2 linked regions of the Arthrobacter crystallopoietes genome follow. The protein of the gene in region 1 interacts with the protein of each later gene in a pairwise test. Links are inferred from orthologs where the notes say so. Each region holds a gene or a part of one and is shown on either strand. Other genes may lie near its edges.

The links.
Region 2: the proteins of rplA (region 1) and thrS interact in binary tests that used the Escherichia coli proteins (3 or more experiments, as listed by UniProt). The link is inferred for Arthrobacter crystallopoietes from one-to-one orthologs.

What each region holds. Positions count from the first base shown.
Region 1 is NZ_CP072014.1:4,160,635-4,163,717, reverse strand. The notes cover bases 214-2,975. They hold rplA (50S ribosomal protein L1), read left to right. Parts: upstream 214-1,121; coding sequence 1,122-1,829; downstream 1,830-2,975. Other genes in these bases: J5251_RS19110 (GNAT family N-acetyltransferase), read left to right, coding at 2,569-2,975; J5251_RS19115 (hypothetical protein), read right to left, coding at 1,964-2,431; rplK (50S ribosomal protein L11), read left to right, coding at 518-949; nusG (transcription termination/antitermination protein NusG), read left to right, coding at 214-392. Also shown: more of nusG, read left to right, coding at 1-213; more of J5251_RS19110, read left to right, coding at 2,976-3,083. UniProt on the Escherichia coli protein: One of the primary rRNA binding proteins, it binds very close to the 3'-end of the 23S rRNA. Forms part of the L1 stalk. It is often not seen in high-resolution crystal structures, but can be seen in cryo_EM and 3D reconstruction models.
Region 2 is NZ_CP072014.1:3,393,045-3,396,307, forward strand. The notes cover bases 220-3,161. They hold thrS (threonine--tRNA ligase), read right to left. Parts: upstream 2,729-3,161; coding sequence 710-2,728; downstream 220-709. Other genes in these bases: J5251_RS15520 (HIT family protein), read right to left, coding at 220-668; J5251_RS15530 (DNA polymerase III subunit alpha), read right to left, coding at 2,802-3,161. In the rest of the region: pgsA (phosphatidylinositol phosphate synthase), read right to left, coding at 1-126; more of J5251_RS15520, read right to left, coding at 135-219; more of J5251_RS15530, read right to left, coding at 3,162-3,263. UniProt on the Escherichia coli protein: Catalyzes the attachment of threonine to tRNA(Thr) in a two-step reaction: L-threonine is first activated by ATP to form Thr-AMP and then transferred to the acceptor end of tRNA(Thr). The rate-limiting step is amino acid activation in the presence of tRNA.

The sequences.
Region 1 (3,083 bases):
GCATCCCCGGCTACGTGCTGGTCCGCATGGAACTGACGGACGCTTCGTGGGGCGCCGTACGCCACACTCCCGGTGTCACCGGCTTTGTTGGTAACGCCCACAACCCGGTTCCGCTGAGCCTGAACGAAGTGTTCTCCATGCTGGAGCACACCGTCACCGCAGGCAAGACCGAGGGTGGCAAGCCCACCAAGGCCGCCCAGCCCTCGGCTCCCATCACGGTGGACTTCGAGGTCGGCGAATCGGTCACGGTCAACGACGGTCCGTTCGAGACCCTGCCTGCGACGATCTCCGAGATCAAGCCGGAATCCCAGCAGCTGGTGGTACTGGTGACCATCTTCGAGCGCGAGACCCCGGTGACGCTCTCGTTCAACCAGGTCACCAAGATCCAGTAGTAAAGACTTCGCGCAGCCCGGCCCGCTTTAGCCGGACCTGCGCGGGCGGCCGCCACGCCATGGCGGCCAAACCGCCGCCGGCACGCTCCTGTGTCTGCGGTACGTAAATTAGAGAAGGACCCGATATGGCCCCGAAGAAAAAGGTCACCGGCCTCATCAAGCTGCAGATCCAGGCAGGCGCCGCTAACCCGGCACCGCCGATTGGTCCGGCACTTGGTCAGCACGGTGTCAACATCATGGAATTCTGCAAGGCGTACAACGCCGCTACGGAAGCCCAGCGCGGAAATGTGATCCCGGTTGAAATCACGGTTTACGAAGACCGTTCCTTCACCTTCATCACCAAGACCCCGCCGGCTGCAGAACTGATCAAGAAGGCTGCTGGCGTGCAGAAGGGTTCCGCAACCCCGCACACCACCAAGGTAGCCAAGCTGACCCAGGCTCAGGTTGAAGAGATCGCTTCCACCAAGATGGATGACCTCAACGCCAACGACATCCAGGCTGCTGCCAAGATCATCGCCGGCACCGCCCGCTCCATGGGCATCACTGTCGAGGGCTAATTCCCCTAGGCGTTTACGCTGAAAGGCCTGAGGTTTTCCGAGGCCGGAAAGCAAACAAGACAAAACTAAAGAACGACGGCGCCGAACGCCACCTTTTGAAGGTGGCAACGCCGTCGTAGTGGCAGGGCCGGGCGCGGTCCGCAGACCACAACTGCACAAGGAGAAAAAGCAGATGGCAAAGCGCAGCAAAGCATATGAGGCAGCTGTAGCCAAGATCGAGGCGGACAAGCAGTACGCCCCGGTCGAGGCAATCACCCTGGCGAAGGAAAGCAATCCTTCCAAGTTCGACGCCACCGTTGAGGTTGCACTGCGCCTCAGCGTCGACCCCCGCAAGGCTGACCAGATGGTCCGCGGTACGGTCAACCTGCCGCACGGCACCGGTAAGACCGCCCGCGTCCTGGTTTTCGCCACCGGTGACAAGGCTGAAGCCGCAATCGCGGCCGGCGCCGACTTCGTTGGTTCCGATGACCTGATCGAAAAGATCCAGGGCGGCTGGACCGACTTCGACGCCGCCGTGGCAACCCCGGACCTGATGGGCAAGGTTGGACGCCTCGGTAAGGTTCTCGGCCCGCGTAACCTGATGCCGAACCCGAAGACCGGCACCGTGACCCCTGATGTGGCTAAGGCTGTCAATGACATCAAGGGTGGCAAGATCGACTTCCGCGTCGACAAGCACGCCAACCTTCACTTCATCATTGGCAAGGTGTCCTTCGATACCAGCAAGCTGGTGGAGAACTACGCAGCCGCACTGGAAGAGGTGCTTCGCCTGAAGCCGTCCGCTTCCAAGGGCCGCTACATCTCGAAGGCCACCGTGGCGACGACCTTCGGCCCGGGCATCTCCATGGACCCGAACGTCACCAAGGTTTCCACCGAAGCCTAAGGAAGCAATCCTTCCGGATTTTCCACAACAGAACGGCCCAGCATCACGCTGTGGCCGTTCTGTTCATTTAAGCGGCGCTGACCCAAGCGGGCACTGACCCGGCCAGGGCGCCGGTCACTGTTGCCGGCAACCGGCTAGGACTTGGCTACCAGCACGCGGTCAAAGACGAGCCCCGTCGCCTGGGCCTGGACATAGATGTCCACGACGTCCACGGCCCAGTCCTGTGCGCTCCATTCGGACGGCCGGGAGAAACCGGACAGCGATCCGCCCAGCAGCTCACCCCCGTATACAACGGCGAAGACGGTATTGATGGCCTTCTGGCCGCGCCACCCCACTGCCGCGGCGGTTCCGTATGCTGCTCCCCACATAGCTCCGATGGCGAAATGCGCACTGTAGTTCAGCAGTTTACGTCCGCGGATGGACTTGACCTTCACCGGCAGGAACTTCTCCGCCAGCTCTGCGGGCGCATAACTTTCCGGGCGTCCAGTGATCGGCATTTCCACCAGCCTCTGGAAAGCTGTCATGACCGCGGTCCCGACCATTCCTGCCAGCATGCCGCGGCCGATGTGCGCCAGTGCTCGTTTTCCAGCGCGTGCGGTCAAGAGCTCCATACTGCATGGTAGGGCCGTCGGGGCGAACCCGGAAAAGGCTTTGTCGGAAAAGCCTGATGCCGCTGGCATCGAATTAGTGGAGCAGGTAATCTGATTGAGGAAGGTCAATTACTCGAGCGAGGGACGCCATGTCGACGACGTCGGTCACCATGCAGTCCATCCGCATTCCCGACTCGTTGGAAGCCAGGGATGCAGAGGATTTCGTTGCATCCTCTGAGCTGGCCAACCTGGTGACCGGCCTGCTGTGGGGCAATAATGACCTGTGGGTCAGCCCTGCCGCGCGGCTGGAGGGCGCCCGTCCCAATGATTACGAGCAGTCCTTGCTGTGGGCGGCCAAAGACGGGGACAGGCACGTTGGCCGTGCCGTCCTGGAAATGACGAAACAGGACAACCTGCACAACGCCTTCGTGCACGTCATGGTCCATCCCGGCTTCCGCGGACAGGGGATCGCACGCGAACTGCTGCGGACTGCCGAGGCCTCCGCCCAAGACCACGGCAGAAGAGTGCTGCAGTCCTATAGTGAACACCCTGCTGGCTTTGACCCGGAAGCGGCGGATGTCCTGCGGCCGAAGACGGGTGCGGGATCGTTGCCGGGAAGTTCGGCGGCCGTCCGCTTCGCTCGGAACAACGGGTATGAACTGGA
Region 2 (3,263 bases), 770 kb from region 1 along the record:
ACCGATGGAAACGCCTAGAGTGCCGATGATGGTCACCACATCAGGGGAAACACCGAGTTTGATCAGCAGCCGCGCCAAAGGTGAAAACAGCTTCCCGAAGAAACCACGGGCATACTTATTGAGCATCCGTGCCGCTACCCGGCCGGCCAGGCTTGCGCCACCTGTTGACGGACCTCGTCCAGGGTCTGCGTGATGGCCTTCGTCTGGGCGATGATCGGCAGGAAGTTCCCGTCCCCGCCCCAGCGCGGCACGACGTGCTGATGCAGGTGGGCGGCCACGCCTGCTCCCCCGGTAACGCCTTGGTTCATGCCAAGGTTGAAACCGGTTGGGTTAGCCACTTTGCGCAGCACGCGCATGGCGGTCTGGGTCAGCTCGGCAAACTCAGCTGTTTCTTCCACGGTGATGTCGGTGTAGTCCGGAACGTGTCGGTACGGGCAGATCAGCAGGTGGCCGGGGTTGTACGGGAAAAGGTTCAGTACAACGTAGTTGAACTTGCCCCGGTACACGATCAAGGACTCTTCATCGGAACGCCCAGGCGCCACGCAGAAGGGGCACTCGTCCTTGCCCTTGAACTGCTCCTGCCCGCCTTTGACGTAGGCCATGCGGTGCGGAGTCCAGAGGCGCTGGAAGGCGTCCGGGACTCCGGTCAGCTCGAACTCGTCGGTCATCTGGTCTTCTGACTGCTGGTGAGGTGCACCCGCCGAATCCGTCATAGCTGGTGGTCCCGGTTACGGACGGCTTCAACGATCCTGGCCACGGCGTCGTCGACCGGTACGCCGTTGTCCTGGCTGCCGTCGCGGAAGCGGAACGACACCGCGCCGGCTTCGGCGTCTTCACCGCCGGCAATGAGGACAAACGGGATCTTGTCCTTGCTGGCGGTCCGGATCTTCTTCGGAAACCGGTCCGAACCGAAATCTGCTTCGGCCCGAATGCCGGCTGCCTTGAGCTTGGCGATGACCTCGCCCATGTAGTCGTTGAATGCCTCCGCCACGGGGATACCGACAACCTGCACCGGTGCGAGCCAGGCCGGGAAGGCACCGGCATAATGCTCGATAAGCACGCCCATGAAGCGTTCGACGGAGCCGAACAGGGCACGGTGGATCATGACGGGGCGCTGGCGGGAACCGTCCGCGGCCTGGTACTCAAGTTCGAAGCGCTCGGGCAGGTTGAAGTCCAGCTGGATGGTAGACATTTGCCAGGTGCGGCCAATGGCGTCGCGGGCCTGCACAGAGATCTTCGGGCCGTAGAACGCGGCCCCGCCCGGATCCGGAACCAGCTCCAGACCGGAGGCTTCGGCGACCTCGGCCAGCGTACGGGTAGCTTCGTCCCAGGCTTCGTCTGCCCCGACGTACTTCTCGGGGTCCTTGGTGGAGAGTTCCAGATAGAAATCGTCCAGCCCGTAGTCTTTGAGCAGCGCCAGCACAAAGTTCAGGGTGCTGGTCAGTTCGTCCTTCATCTGCTCGCGGGTGCAGTAGATGTGGGCATCATCCTGGGTCATGCCGCGGACCCGGGTCAGCCCATGCACCACGCCCGATTTCTCGTAGCGGTAGACGGAACCGAATTCGAACATCCGCAGCGGCAGCTCGCGGTAGGAACGTCCGCGGGAGCGGAAGATCAGGTTGTGCATCGGGCAGTTCATCGGCTTCAGGTAATAGTCCTGGCCGGGCTTGACCACTTCATTGGTTTCGGGGTCGCGGGTCTCGTCCACGTGGATGGGCGGGAACATGCCGTCCCGGTACCAGTCCAGGTGGCCGGACACTTCGTATAGGTGTCCCTTGGTGATGTGCGGGGTGTAGACGAAGTCATAGCCTGCTTCGGTATGCCGCTGGCGCGAATAGTCCTCCATTGCCTTGCGGACAATGCCGCCCTTGGGATGGAACACAGGCAGCCCCGAACCGAGTTCATCGGGGAAGGAGAACAGGTCGAGCTCCGAGCCGAGCTTGCGGTGGTCCCGGCGCTCGGCCTCTGCGAGGCGCTCCTGGTAGGCCTTCAGCGCTTCCTTGGTGGGCCAGGCGGTGCCGTAGATGCGCTGCAACTGCTTGTTCTTCTCGTTGCCAAGCCAGTAGGCGGCTGCCGAGCGGGTCAGCGCAAAGGCGTTGGAGATGAGCTTGGTGTTGGGAAGGTGCGGGCCACGGCAGAGATCGCACCAGATGGTGTCTCCAGTCTTGCGGTCCACATTGTCGTAAATGGTGATCTCGCCGGCACCGACCTCGACGTTCACGCCCTCGCCGGCTTCATCTGCTTCGGCAGACTTGTCCAGCAGGATCAGCTTGTAGGGCTCATCAGCCATGGCAGCCCGGGCTTCGTCCTCAGTGACCACCCGGCGGGCAAACTTCTGGTTCTGGTTGACGATCTTGAGCATCATCTTCTCAAGGGTCTTCAGATCGTCAGGAGTGAAAGGTTCCTCGACGTCGAAATCAAAGTAAAAGCCGTCGGTGATGTACGGACCGATGCCGAGCTTGGCGTCGGGGCGGAGCTGCTGCACGGCCTGTGCCATCACGTGGGCGGTGGAGTGGCGCAGGACGTTCAGTCCGTCGGGCGAATCAATGGTGACAGACTCGATCTTGGCGTCTTCGGACAGCGGCTGGTCCAGGTCCGTGAGCACGCCGTCGACGCGCATGACGACGACGTCGCGGCGCTCGAAGAATAACTCCGCCCCGGTAGTGCCCGTGTTCACTTGTTTCTCTTCGCCGTCGACGATGAGAGTCATGTTTTGGGGCGCTGACACGAAGGTCTCCTTATGTTTCGATTTAGGCATGTACCGCGCCACCATACTTTGGGTGCCGCGAGCCTCTTTGATGTTATCCGCTGATATTGAGCCCGACCAACATGGCACGGTCCGGGAGTTGCAGGTGTGGTTGCTCGTTGGCCGGCGCCGGTGTTTCCGCCGGACGGACGAGGGGCAGCGTCTCCCGGCGGGAAAGATCCCATGCATTGGTGGCTTGCAGACTCATCCCGCGCGGTCCGGTCCTCCTCGTCAGTCCTTGGATTAACAGCAGCCTGGTGCCGAACAGCAAGGGCCCGGCCTTTTCCTGCGCTTCATGGAAAAATGTGCAGTCCACACAGCCCGTTCCGTCATCCACGCTGATGAACACCACACGGCGGCCTCCGCGCATCGGTGGAGTTTGGGTGGCGACCCGGATTCCTGCCACCAGGACCTCGGTTCCGTTCCGCAGGGAAAGCAGGTCCTTGGCTGCGGTTACTTTCAGTTCTTTCAGCAGCGGCGTGTAGCTGTCCATCAGATGGGCGCTGACGTCCACGGC